2 linked regions of the Desulfovibrio desulfuricans genome follow. The protein of the gene in region 2 interacts with the protein of the main gene of each other region in a pairwise test. Links are inferred from orthologs where the notes say so. Each region holds a gene or a part of one and is shown on either strand. Other genes may lie near its edges.

Region 1 (5,388 bases), on a different replicon or contig from region 2:
AGCAAAAAGCCGAAGCTCGCACCAGGGCGCACTGCGGCCAGAGCATGGTCGAGGTATTCCCACGGGGTGCGCACATCAAGGAAGAGCGCGTCCGCACCGGTCACGGCAAAGCCTTCGGCCACATCGCGGTTGTGCAGTTCCACATTTTCGCCCACGCCAGCCCACTCAAGGTTGCGGCGCGCCAGCTTCATGAATTCCTCACGGGCCTCATGGCTCACCACGCGCCCGGTGGGGCCGCAGAACCACGAAAGGCCAGTGGTCAGGCCGCCGGAACCGCAGCCCGCCTCGATGATGGTACGCCCCGGGCCAGCGCCGAGGCGCAGGCAGATATAGGCGATATCCTTGGGGTAGATGATCTGCGTCTGACGCTTGAGGCCCTTGAGGCGGTCATACAGGGTGGCTTCCATCACCTGAATGGGCACATTCTGGTTGGTGTAGACCACAGAGCCAAGGTCAGCCTGCGCCACCTCGGTGGAAACAAGGGTGCCATCATTGCTGTGCCAGTCCTGGCCTTCAACGAGGCGTTTGACATAGCGGCGGCCCTTGGGGGTTACATAGACGACAAGCGTACCGAAGGGAATCATGAGGTTCCTTTATTAGCTGCTTCAGGGCTGCGCAATGGACGCTACCCTCAGGTGTCAGAAAAAATGCCTCAGAGCCGCGCTGCCGCGTCTACCGAAACAAAGCGCCAGTCGGCAACGGAAAAAAGACCGCGCGCGGTCAGCTTGAGCGAGGGAATCACGGGCAGGGCCATGAAGCTCAGAGCCATGAGCGGAGCCACATTGGCCGGAATGCCGTGCCCGTGCAGCAGGCCGTGGATGGCATCCAGCGCACGCACCACGGTTTCCGGGGCTTCGTGGGTCATCAGCCCGGCCACGGGCAGGGGCAGCTCCTCAAGAATCCGGCCTTCGCCCGCAACGGCGATGCCGCCGCCCATGGCGGCAACCCGGCGCACGGCGGCCAGCATGTCTGCATCGTTGTCCCCGCAGACCACAATATTGTGCGAGTCGTGGCTCACTGAGGTTGCCACAGCCGCGTTGCGCAGGCCGTATCCTGCCAGAATGCCCACGCCCACCTTGCCAGTGGCCTTGTGGCGCTCCACAACTGCCAGCTTGCACAGACCGTCGTTCTGGCGGGCGTCAAAAAGTCCATTGGTGCAGGCGACGTCATGCTCTTCGGCATCCGTCACCAGCGAACCGGGGTGCAGGCGGATAACCCGTGCGCGGCCCGACGGCAGGGGCAGAGCAAGCACGTCATCCGGCAGGGGCGCAAGCCGCACCGTATTGGTCAGGTCGTTCAGGGGCGGATCCGCCAGCAGGACGAGCATGCGGCCTTCTGCGGCGATCTGCCTCCCCCCCGCAAAGGTCATGCGCACGTTGAAGGATGCCAGATCGTCAACCAGCACGCAGTCGGCGTCATAGCCGGGGGCAATGGCCCCCTTGCCTGGCAGTCCCTCGGCCTCGGCGGCGTTGAGGGTACATAGACGCACTGCCGTGACGGGGTCCATGCCCAGGGCCACGGCCTTGCGCAGCACTTCGTCCATATGGCCCGCAGTAAGGAGTTCGGAGGCGTGGCGGTCATCGCAGCAAAAGGCGCAGCGGTGGCAGTTGCCGGGCGTGACCAGCGGGGCCAGCGCGGGCAGGTTGCGCGCTGCGGAGCCGTCTCGCAAAAAGATGCGGCAGCCGCGCATGAGGTTCTGGTGAAATTCTTCAGCTGTGGTGCACTCGTGCGTATTGGCAATGCCCGTGCACAGGTAGGCGTCAAGTTCCCTGCCCAGCAGGGCCGGGGCGTGTCCGTCAACGGGCTTGCGCCGTGAACGGCTCAGGGCAAGCTTTTCCAGCACTTCAGGATCGCCGCTGAGCACGCCGGGGTAGTTCATCATTTCGCCCAGCGAGGCCACGTACGGGTCGTCCATGAAGGGAGCCAGGTCTTCGGCTTTCAACACCGCGCCGCTGTCTTCAAATGGCGTGGCCGGAACGCATGAAGGCAGGGCCAGAAAAATGCTCAAGGGCAGGGTCTGGGCGCTGGCAAGCAAGAAGCGCAAGGCGGCAGTGCCGCATACGTTGGCCAGCTCGTGCGGGTCTGCCACAACGGATGTGGTGCCGTGGGGCAGGGCCATCTCGGCAAAGCGCGCTGGAGTGACCATGCTGGATTCCAGATGGATGTGGGCATCGATGAAGCCGGGCAGCAGATAGGCCCCTTGTGCGTCCACCACTTCGCGGGCCTCGCGCTGGCCAAAACCCAGAAAAACGCCGTCGCCGATGGCCACGGAATCCTGCCGCACCAGACCGGAAAAAACATCAACGACTCTGGCGTTTGTGATGAGGATATCCGCCGGTTCGGTTCCGGCGGCCATGTTGATGCGATGTTTCATGGAGGTCTCCGCCCCGCAGGGCAGGCTGCACCACGCCGGAGCGCTTGCAGGATGGGAAATTCGGCTTTTGCCGGGCGGTCTTGTCTACGCCGCGTCACGCACGGAAGCTGCATAGTCTTTCGGCTGGTGCAATTCCGTGCGTGACTGTGGCTTTAAACGTCTGGCTTCTGGGGCCTGCGCTTAGAACATCTGGCGCATCAGGTCTTCGCCGCCTTCCGAGGTATCCACTGCCGTTCCATCGGCAGTGGTGGGGGAGGTCGCAGATGCGCCCTGCATGGGCTGGTCGGCCTTGAAAGCCAGGCCATCGGCCATCACAATGCCCTCGGGCATCACAAAGTCGTCCTTGGGGTAGCGGTCTTCCACTTCACTGCGGTAGTAACGGAAGATGGGGGCGGCAGTACGCCCGCCCTGTTCAAGGCGGCCAAGGCTCTGCACCTGATCGTAACCCACGTAGACGCCGGTCACGAGGTAGGGCGAAAAGCCCATGAACCACGCGTCGCGTTCATCATTGGTGGTGCCGGTTTTACCCGCTATGATGCGCCCATCAATCCTGGCGCGCCCGCCAGTGCCGGAATTGACAACTTCCTTGAGCAAAGTGTCCATAATGTAGGCGTTCTGGGGGCTGACAGCCTGCCAGTGTTCCACTTCCTGCCTGTAGAGCACACGGCCCTGCGGGTCGCTGATGGAGGTGATGATGCGCGGGCGCACCCCAAGCCCCTGATTGGCAAAGGCAGCGTAGGCCTGCGTAAGATTAAGCGGAGACACGGCCACAGCGCCGAGGCTGATAGCCAGTTCCTGCGGAAAATGCGGTTCAAGCCCCAGAGCCTTGGCGCGCTGCACCACATTGGCTATGCCCACCTGCTGCGCCACGCGCACGGTGCAGGTATTGCGGGAAAGGGCCAGAGCCGTGTGCAGGGGCAGTTCGCCCTTGTAGTTGTGTTCGTAGTTTGAGGGCCTCCACACTTCATTGGTGTAGGGGTTCACATACACAAAGGGCGCGTCCAGCACCGTGGAGGCGGGCGTAAAGCCAAAGTCCATGGCCGTGGAATAGACCACAGGCTTGAAGCTGGAGCCGGGCTGACGGCGAGCCTGCGTTGCGCGGTTAAAGTGGCTGTCGCCAAACTGGTAGCCGCCGATAAGGGCCACAACGTCGCCGCTCTGCGGTTCCACGGAGGCAATGGCCCCCTGCACCAGCGGATCCTGCTGCAAGCGCAGATGGATAGGGGTATTCTTTTTGACCGCAGTGGGATCAAAAGGAATGGTTTTCTGCTCTTTGCGGCCCTTGGCGTTGGTTTCCGTAACCGTGATTTCTTCTGCGGAAACCCAGATAACATTGCCAACCGCCACCACCTGGCGGGGGTCTTTGATGGCTGGCGCGTTGGCAGCCGCAACCTTGGGGTTGGGCTTGCGCGCCCAGGACATGGCCGAAACAGGCACAATGCCCGTATATCCCTGGCCCAGCGCCACTTTGACTTCCTTGGTATCCACGGTGGTCACAAGGGCCTTCACCCAGTCACCGCCTGCCAGATCAAGGGGAGAAAACTGGTTTTTCGCCAGAAATTCCTTCTGTTTTGCCGGGTCAAGCTGCTCCACAGGGCCGCGCCAGCCCTGGCGCTTGTCCAGTTCTTCCAGCCCACGGCGCAGGGCCGCGCCAGCCGCAGTCTGATGTGCAGGATCCATGGCGGTTTGCACTGTCAGGCCTGCTTCGTACACGTAATCCGCGCCGTACTTGGTGGTTTCCACCCCCAGTGCGCGGAGGTTTGATTCCGTAAAAAATTCCACCAGCAGGCGACGGGCTTCTTCAAGATACCACTGCGCCGCACCGCCCATGCCCTCGGGCATGCTCCAGTAGACCAGCGGTTCGGCCACAGCCTGATCATACTCGGCCTGAGTGATCCACTTGAGGTCGCGCAGTCGGCCAAGCACGTACATCTGCCGGTTCTTGGCTTCCTCCGGCCTGCGGAAGGGATTGTAAGAACTGGGGGCCTTGGGCAGGCCCGCAATGACGGCGCTTTCGGCCAGGGTGATATCAGCGGCATGCTTGCCAAAATAGGTGCGGGCAGCCGATTCCACGCCAAAGGCGTGTTCACCCAGATATATCTGGTTCAGATATATGGTAAGGATCTGATCCTTGGTGAAGTTTCTTTCAAGTTGATAGGCCAAAATGGCCTCTTTCATCTTGCGGGTATAGCTGCGCTCGGATGTGAGCAGCAATTGCTTGATGAGCTGCTGGGTAATGGTGCTGCCGCCCTCGCCCTGGCGTCCCTTGCGGAAGTTGTTGATGGCGGCGCGTGCGATGGCCACGGGGTCAATGCCCATGTGCCTGTAGAAGGCGTCGTCTTCCGCAGCCAGAAAGGCCATGGGCAGATAGCGCGACATGTCCTTGAGCCCAATGACAAAGCGCTTTTCGTGATAGAGGGTGCCAAGGGTTGAACCGTCGCGCGCCAGAATGACAGTAGCCTGCGGCTGCTTGTATTCGGCGATACGGTTCAGGTCGGGCAGGTCGCGCGAGGCCCAGTAAAAAAGCATGGCCACCGCGCCGCCGCCCAGCAGGCCGCAGACTATAACGATGCCCATAAACCAGAGGGCGCATTTTTTCAGGGACAGACGAATTTTCATGGCAGGGCGATACCGTTTTTTTGGCCCGGCGTAAAGGGAGGGGAGCGTAGCGCGGGCTGATGAGAAGATATGAAATGTTGCCAGAAAGGCAAGCCCCGGCGGGCGCGCCGCACGGTATGGGCGGCGCATGCCCGAGCAGGGCGGTATGGGCAAAAAAAAGCGGAAGGTTTCCCTTCCGCTTTTTTCCAAAATGTTGCGGCTGGACTACACGCAGCCAGTGGGCTTAGGCAGGCCGGCCATTTTGCAGGCGCCTTTGCCGGGGCCGGAGGGGAAGAGTTCGTACACTTCCTTCAGCTTGTAGCCGGTGTTCTTGGAAAGAATACGGACCATGGGGGCAATGCCGTTCTTCTTGTAGTAGTCCTGCAGGAAGTCAAGGATCTTCTGGTGATCAGCGT
Region 2 (7,547 bases):
ATGTTCCAGTCGCCTACTGTGGCGTCCTGACCGTTGACCTTGGCGTCAAGGTTGGCACGTCCATAGACGGAATCGTATTCCAGCAGGTGGAAATTGGATTCCGCGTCAAACAGGTCGTTGATGGCAACCACTTCCACTTTGTCGCGGTAGCTCTGGTGCAGGGCGCGGAAAACCTGCCGCCCAATACGGCCAAAGCCGTTGATGCCTACTTTGATTCTGCTCATATGCAAGTTCCTCATAGCGTAGAGGGAAAAATCGTTGTCGTGCGCTGCCGCCGGAATTCAACGGCTCAAATTTGCAAAGCGCATGCACTGCGCCCGACTGTTCTGGCCCCGGACGAAAGCCCTGCCACTTTTAGGCAATGCCTTTGCTGCACGGGCTGTTGAAAACCTGCCAGGCAGCCGGGACAAAATCGCCTGTGCGCGGCCTAGTCTTCGTAGAGAGAGTAGGCGTGTTTGGCCATCAGCTCGTAATTGTTGCGCAGGGCTTCATGCAGGCGGGAGTTTTCAATGGCCAGCGCCGAAATGGCAGCCACGGCTTCCATGAAGGTTTCCTCGTCGGCGCTGAATTCGCGCTCCACGTCGGAGTACACGCGGATGAGGCCAATGGCTTTGCCGTCAGCCATGAGGGGGGAGGACAGCACGGAAACAAGGCCTTCGGCCTTGGCCGATTCCGGGTACTGAAAACGCCCGTCGGCGGTGGCGTCCTTAAGGTGAATGGTCTTGCCGGAAAGCACTTCGCCGTCAAGGCCGCTGCGTTTCACTTCCACCGGGCCTTTACGCATGTAGGTGGAGGAAAGGCCGTGGGCGGCGCTGGGCAGCAAGAAGCGTCCGGTGCTGTCCAGCAGACGGATGGTGCTTGCTTTGCAGCCCATGGTAACGGCGGTTTGCTCGGTGATTTTGTGCAGAACTTCGCGGGGCTCAAGGCTGGAGTTGATAACCAGCGCCACATCCCTGAGCGCACGGAAATAATCGTGTGCCATAGGTGCCTCCTGAGGAAAGCGTTTCGACAGGTATTAAAGCCTGCCGCGCATGAATTGTTGATCTGGTTTGTAACACGTTTTCCAGTTCCAACTATGCGCTATTTTTCTGCATCAGGCAAATGTGGTGTGGCATGGCCCGGCGAATATGCCATAAACAGGCAAGAGTGCACCAATGCAGCGCTATTTCAGGAGGCTGCTGGCCGGGATACTTGCATTGGCAGGATCCTTTCTGGGCAGCGCAGCAAAATTGCCGCAGGCTCTTATCGATCTGTCCGCGCAGGGAAGCCGAACGTTGAGAAAACGCGGCTTGGCGCACCCTCAGGCGTTCTTGCTTTGCCCCCTAAGCCTTGGGCCCTTAAGCCTTGGGCTTGACCGGGGCCTTCATGCTGATCTGGCCTTCAATGATGCCGCCTTCTTCCGTAAGCAGATTGGGCGTGACAACCTGACCTTCGAGCACCCCGGAGCTGTAAACCACGATGCGGCGTTTGGCCGTCACATCGCCGGTGAAGTGGCCGGAAAGCAGCAGTTCACCCACATCAAGGGTGCCCTGCACCTGAGCATCCTTGCCCACGTTGAGCGTACCGTCACTGACAATTTCGCCAGTATAGCGGCCTTCAATGCGCACAGTGCCCTTGAAGTTGAGCTTGCCTTCATAGACGGTATCGGAGCCGAGGTACGCTATTTCGTCCTTTGCCACGTTTATCCCCTTTGGCTTTACAGTTAGCTTTTAAACATGAAACGTCGCATGGACACGTTGAGTACAATGCCAAGCAGTGTGAAGTTGACCACCGTGGCGCTGCCGCCGTAGCTGATGAAGGGCAAGGGAATGCCCACCACCGGCATGAGGCCTATGACCATGCCCATGTTGATAAAAATCTGCCAGAAAAAGTAAAAAAACACCCCAACCACCAGGGTACTGCCAAAGCGATCCTTGGCCTGAACTGCGGTTGAGAAGATGGAAAGCAAAAACAGGCAGAACAGCGTGACCAGAGCCACGCAGCCCACAAAACCCCATTCCTCGCCAAAAACAGCCACGGCAAAGTCGGAGTGGCGTTCGGGCAGAAAGCGCAACTGGCTCTGCGTGCCTTCGCGAAAACCCTTGCCCCACAATTCGCCCGATCCAATGGCAATGCGCGACTGGATGATGTGATACCCTGTGCCGCGCGGGTCGTTGCCGGGGTCCAGAAACGTCAGGATGCGCTGGCGCTGGTAATCGTGCATACCCACAAACCACATGAAGGCCACAGCGGCTGGCGCTACCAGCAGGCATGTTTTGAGCACGTAGCCCTTAAGCCCGTGGAACAGGATCATGCCGCCCATGATCAGCAATATGAGCAGGGTAGTGCCCAGATCGGGCTGAACGATGATAAGCCCGCAAGGAATAAGGCCCACGCAAAGCACGCTGCAAAAATTTTTCCAGCCCAGGGGGCGGCTGTCGCGCGCCAGCAGGCGCGCCACCAGAACCAGCACGGAAAGCTTGGCCATTTCTGAAGGCTGCAAGCTCATGAAACCCAGCGAAATCCAGCGCTTGGCACCGTAGACTGTTTTGCCCGCAATGGGCACCAGCAGCAGAAGAAAGACGGTTATGAGAAAGAAAGGCCAGGCAAGGTTGCGCAACTGGCGGTAGTCAAAAACCATTGCCAGCAGCATGCATACCACGCCGCACAGGCCCCAGATCAGCTGGCGCTGATAAAAGGAATTGAATGCCAGGCCAGATTCCACGCGCGTACCGCTGGCGGAATACAGGTTGCCCACGCCCACAAGATAGAGCAGCAGCATACAGGCCAGAAGGCCCCAGTTGATATAGCTGAAAAGGCGATTATCCATGCCGCTTGTCCGCTTGTCAGGAATGCGTGGTTGCAGGGTGGTCTGAAAAGGCTTGTCCATGTGCCGCGCACCGCAACACTCCTTGCCCGTGGCGGGCCTTGCTGCGATTGTTGGCTGCGCTCTTGCCATTGGAGCAAACATTGTTTGCGCCTGTGCGCGGTGCCGGCTCTTTGCGCATGTTGCCTAGTCCGTGGGGTCTACGGCTGCGGTTGGGGCGGGCAACACGATCATGGGCGCGTTGGGGTCAGGCCCGAAAAGATAGTCGTAAACCTTGCGGGCCACAGGGCCAGCCACACTTGAACCGCCGCCGCCGTGTTCTACCATGACAATAACCACGTAGGTTTTGCCGTCTTTAACACCCCAGGTGGCAATCCAGGCGTGGTCACGCTGGGCGTATTCCATTTCTGACATTTTCAGGCGGCGGTCGCCCGCGGCCATCTTGAGTTTGACCACCTGCGCCGTGCCTGTTTTACCGCCCATGTCGGCATCCTTGCGGCCCACAACCTTGGCTGTGCCGCCGTTGGCAGTGCGGCGCATGGCCTCCACCACAAACTTGAGCGTTTCAGGCTTGGCGGGTACGCGCCCGCGCACTTCGCGGGTGGCGTCATCCACAAGCTGGGGCTTGAGCAGATCGCCGCCGTTGAGCAGGGCCGAAACAAATACTGCTACCTGCACCGGTGTCACCAGGGTGTAGCCCTGGCCGATGGACACGTTGTAGGTTTCACCGCGTGTCCACGGGCGACCAAAACGCCGCCGTTTCCAGTCGCGCGAAGGCACAAGACCCGATTTTTCGTGCGGCAGATCAATGCCTGTAGGCCGCCCGAATCCACAAGCCTTGGCGAATTCTTCCAACTTGTCAATGCCCAGGCGGTCGCCCATCTGGTAGAAATAGACGTCGCAGGAGTCGATGAGCGCGTGCACGAGGTCTTCCGAGCCGTGCCCGCCACGCTTCCAGCAGCGGAAAATCTGGTTGCCCAGCTTGACCTGACCGGGGCAGAACACGCTTTCGCGCGGGTTAACGCCCTTTTCAAGCAGCATGGTGGCCATAACCAGCTTCCATACGGAACCTGGGGGGTACACGCTCTGGATAACGCGGTTCTGCAAGGGAAAGCGGTTGTTGGTGCGCAGGGCGTCCCAGTCGCGTTGCGAAATGCCCGCAGCAAAAAGATTGTTGTCGTAGGCCGGGGATGTCACCAGCGCGCGCAGTTTGCCGCTGTCCGGCTCCATGACCACGATGCAGCCAGCCTCGCCGCCGAGGGCGTCCCAGGCGGCCTTTTGCAGGCCCGCATCGAGCGAAAGATGTATTTCGTGCCCGCCGCGCGGTTCATCGCGCAGGGTCTTGCCAAGCACCCGGGCGTGGGCGTCAACCTCGACATCGTACAATCCCTTGCGGCCCCGCAACTGCTTTTCCAGCTCCAGTTCCAGCCCTTGCTTGCCCACCAGATCGCCCATGGCAAGGGCGCTGTCCGCGGCCATTTCCTGCTCGTTGGCTTCTGCAACGTAGCCAAGAATATGGGCGAAAAGTTCTTTCTCGGGGTAGCTGCGCTTGGTGCGCACCACAATTTCAAGCCCCGGCCATTCGTGAATCTCGGATTCAATGCGGGCCACAAGGTCAAAGTCGATATCGGTGATGAGCAGCAGAGGCTCAAAGGGTTTGACCTTGAAGCGGTCCTGCCGGAACTTGTCCCAGACCTGCTGGAGGGGAATGCCCGACCATTCGCTTATCTGGGCCAGGGTGGCCGGGATGTCGTGGCAGTCTTCGCGTACGATGGAAAGGCCGTAGGCGGTGCGGTTGTCGGCCAGCACCTTGCCCTTGTCGTCCATGATGCGCCCGCGCGGGGCAAAGATGCGCTCAATGCGCAGGCGGTTGTCCTGCGCCTGACGCGCAAACTCTTCACCCCTGTGCACCTGCAAATACCAGAAGCGCACCACAAGCACAAAAAACATCAGACCCACCAGAACCTGAAGCAGGATTGCGCCCGCGCGCGGCGGCTGATAGCCCTCGCTCTCGACCTGAATCTTGAGCCAGGAGCGAATGCCCTTATGCTGCGCCTTGTCTTTGTGCGCCAGCAGCGAGGTATTGTCAGTTTTCCTGATCATCGGGGTTCCAGTGGCGGGTGGCCACCAACAGCCGCCAGGCGAAGGGCACAAAGATGGCCTGAATCAGGCTTGTGTCCAGGGTTCCCTGCACATCGAAAGGCAGGTTCTGCAAAGGGGCCATGAGCCACGCAATGGCGTAGTATGCGGCGCCCAGGCAGGCTGACAGCAAAAAGACAAAAATGAAATTTTCCACTTCAAACAGCCAGCGGCCCATCTTGAACAGCAAAATGACTGCGGCATACCAGACAATGACGGCCCCGAAGGGGCGCGTGCCCATGCCTTCCTGCAACAGGATGAACACGGGCAGCAGCCAGAGCATATTTTTATAATCCCGTTCCTGCAACAGGATGATCAGGCCAACCGTGAGCACATCAAGCCCCGGTACCGCCGCCTGCAAAACAATGGCGCAGGCCATGAAAAAGGCCCACCATGCAATGCTGCGGAGCGTCCTCATGGCGTGGCGCTTTTGGGCGCGGGCGGGCCCACGAATTCTTTGGGAGCTTCGCTGGGTTCCAGCGGGCGGGGCGCGCCGGTGGATTCGAGCAGCAGCACTTCTTCAAGGTGTTGCAGGTCAACCAGCGGTTCTGCCTTGATGGCCATGAACTGGGTGTAGTCCGAAGGAGCCACGCGCAGTACGCGCGCCACAGGTATGCCCTTGGGGTACTTGCCGTCCAGACCGGAGGTGATGATTATTTCGCCGGGCTTGACCTTGGCATCGCGCTGCACAAAGTTGACTTCAAGCTTTTGGCCCGTGCCCATGCCCATGAGGATGCCGGGAGCCCGGCTTTCCTGCGAAAAAACGGCTATGCGGCTGCTGGGATCAGTGAGCAGCAACACAATGGAACTGTGGGCGCTGGCCTTGAGAACGCGGCCAACCAGGCCAAGGTGCGTGACCAGCGGCGTGCCCGGACGCCCGCCCGTGCTGTAACCCCGGCTGATGGTGATGCTGTCCAGAACGGCGTTGGGGCCCATGCGGCCGGAAAGAACGCGGGCTCCAAGGGGACGCCATGTCTGGTCTACCGGCAGTTGCACCAGCGCGCGCAGGCGTTTGAGCTCGGCCAGATCTTCGCCATTGGCAAGCAGGCGCGCTTCGAGTTCGTCCACCTTTTGCTTGAGGGCTTCGTTTTCTTCGCGCACGCCCACAAGGTCAAAATAGCGATCCCACATGTTTTCCGCAGCGTCCTGCGCCGAACGAACGGGCGTGAGCACCGCGCCGGTGATTTCAAGCCCCAGTTTCGCGGCCAGGTCGTCCAGAACGCGCGTGCGCTGATTCCAGGAATACATGCCCAGAAACAGGATGAGCAAAATGCCCGCGAGGAGGAGAAGACGCCGCAGTGTCACAGGCGGAAGCTCCTGAAAGCCGGTGCGGAATAAATCGCGCCCCTGTACCGGAGACGCAGAACCGGAAGCTCGTGTTCCGGCATTGCGTCAGCCGCACAGGGGCGCGAGGACAAGGTCGGTTCTAGTCGATGCACACTTCTTTAAGAATGTGCAGGTTGTCCAGCGCTTTGCCGGTACCCACCACAACCGTGGACAAGGGATCGTCCACAACAGTAATGGGCAACGAGGTTTCTTCGCGCAGCAGTTGGTCAAGGCCCTTGAGTAGCGCGCCGCCGCCCGTGAGCACAATGCCCCTGTCCACAATATCCGCCGCCAGTTCCGGCGGGGTCTGTTCCAGGGCGATGCGCACAGCCTGAACAATACTGTCCACCTGTTCAGAAATGGCTTTGCGCACTTCTTCAGAGGTGATGATAATATTCTGCGGAATACCCGTCACAAGGTCGCGTCCCTTGACTTCGATCTGCTGTTCCGGATCGAGCGGATAGGCGGATGCGATCTTGATCTTGATTTCTTCAGCGGAAGATTCGCCGATGAGCATGTTATACTTGCGCTTGACGTGGGTCATGATGGCTTCGTCCATCTTGTCGCCGCCCACGCGCACAGAGCGCGAGTACACAATGCCCGAAAGGGAGATGACCGCCACTTCAGTGGTGCCGCCGCCGATATCCACCACCATGTTGGAGGTGGGTTCCTGAATGGGCAGATCCGCGCCGATGGCCGCTGCCATGGGTTCTTCGATGAGGTACACTTCACGTGCGCCAGCGGACTGGGCCGACTCTTTCACGGCGCGCTTTTCCACCTGGGTGATGCCCGTAGGTACGCAAATCATGATGCGCGGGCGCACAAGACGCCGCGAATTGTGAACCTTGGCGATAAAGTGGCGCAGCATGGCCTCGGTAACTTCAAAGTCGGCGATAACGCCGTCCTTCATGGGGCGGATAGCCCAGATGTTGCCAGGGGTTCTGCCCAGCATGCGCTTGGCATCGTGCCCAACGGCAAGAACTACATTGTTGCCGCGCGGGTCTTTTTTGACCGCAACCACAGAGGGCTCGCGCAACACAATTCCCTGCCCCTTGACATAAACGCAGGTGTTGGCTGTGCCAAGGTCAATGGCCAGGTCATTGGAAAACAATCCTAGTGCGAAATCCAGAATTTTGGACATTACTCTAACTTGCCTCGCTGTGCTGGTGTGCTACCTTACCGTCATGTTGAAACAACTCCCGCACCCGGCGAGGCGAAGAGGCCTGGAGTGGGGGCGCTGTTGGAATTGGTAACGTCAGGCTGAAAACTGTTCTGC

What was found. The genes of interacting proteins can lie anywhere in the genome.
Region 1: the proteins of mrdA (region 2) and NE637_RS10685 interact in binary tests that used the Escherichia coli proteins (3 or more experiments, as listed by UniProt). The link is inferred for Desulfovibrio desulfuricans from one-to-one orthologs.

Annotation. Positions count from the first base shown.
Region 1 is NZ_JANFYZ010000008.1:28,388-33,775, reverse strand. What follows is about bases 2,275-5,388. They hold NE637_RS10685 (penicillin-binding protein 1A), read right to left. Parts: upstream 4,994-5,388; coding sequence 2,555-4,993; downstream 2,275-2,554. Other genes in these bases: NE637_RS10680 (TusE/DsrC/DsvC family sulfur relay protein), read right to left, coding at 5,198-5,388; ade (adenine deaminase), read right to left, coding at 2,275-2,374. Outside these bases: NE637_RS10695 (tRNA (adenine-N1)-methyltransferase), read right to left, coding at 1-584; more of ade, read right to left, coding at 653-2,274. UniProt on the Escherichia coli protein: Cell wall formation. Synthesis of cross-linked peptidoglycan from the lipid intermediates.
Region 2 is NZ_JANFYZ010000004.1:55,018-62,564, reverse strand. What follows is about bases 2,452-5,450. They hold mrdA (penicillin-binding protein 2), read right to left. Parts: upstream 4,910-5,450; coding sequence 2,993-4,909; downstream 2,452-2,992. Other genes in these bases: mreC (rod shape-determining protein MreC), read right to left, coding at 5,360-5,450; NE637_RS06075 (hypothetical protein), read right to left, coding at 4,893-5,363; rodA (rod shape-determining protein RodA), read right to left, coding at 2,452-2,809. Also shown: gap (type I glyceraldehyde-3-phosphate dehydrogenase), read right to left, coding at 1-224; NE637_RS06095 (GAF domain-containing protein), read right to left, coding at 428-982; NE637_RS06090 (bactofilin family protein), read right to left, coding at 1,338-1,679; more of rodA, read right to left, coding at 1,703-2,451; more of mreC, read right to left, coding at 5,451-6,250; NE637_RS06065 (rod shape-determining protein), read right to left, coding at 6,372-7,412. UniProt on the Escherichia coli protein: Catalyzes cross-linking of the peptidoglycan cell wall. Responsible for the determination of the rod shape of the cell. Is probably required for lateral peptidoglycan synthesis and maintenance of the correct diameter during lateral and centripetal growth.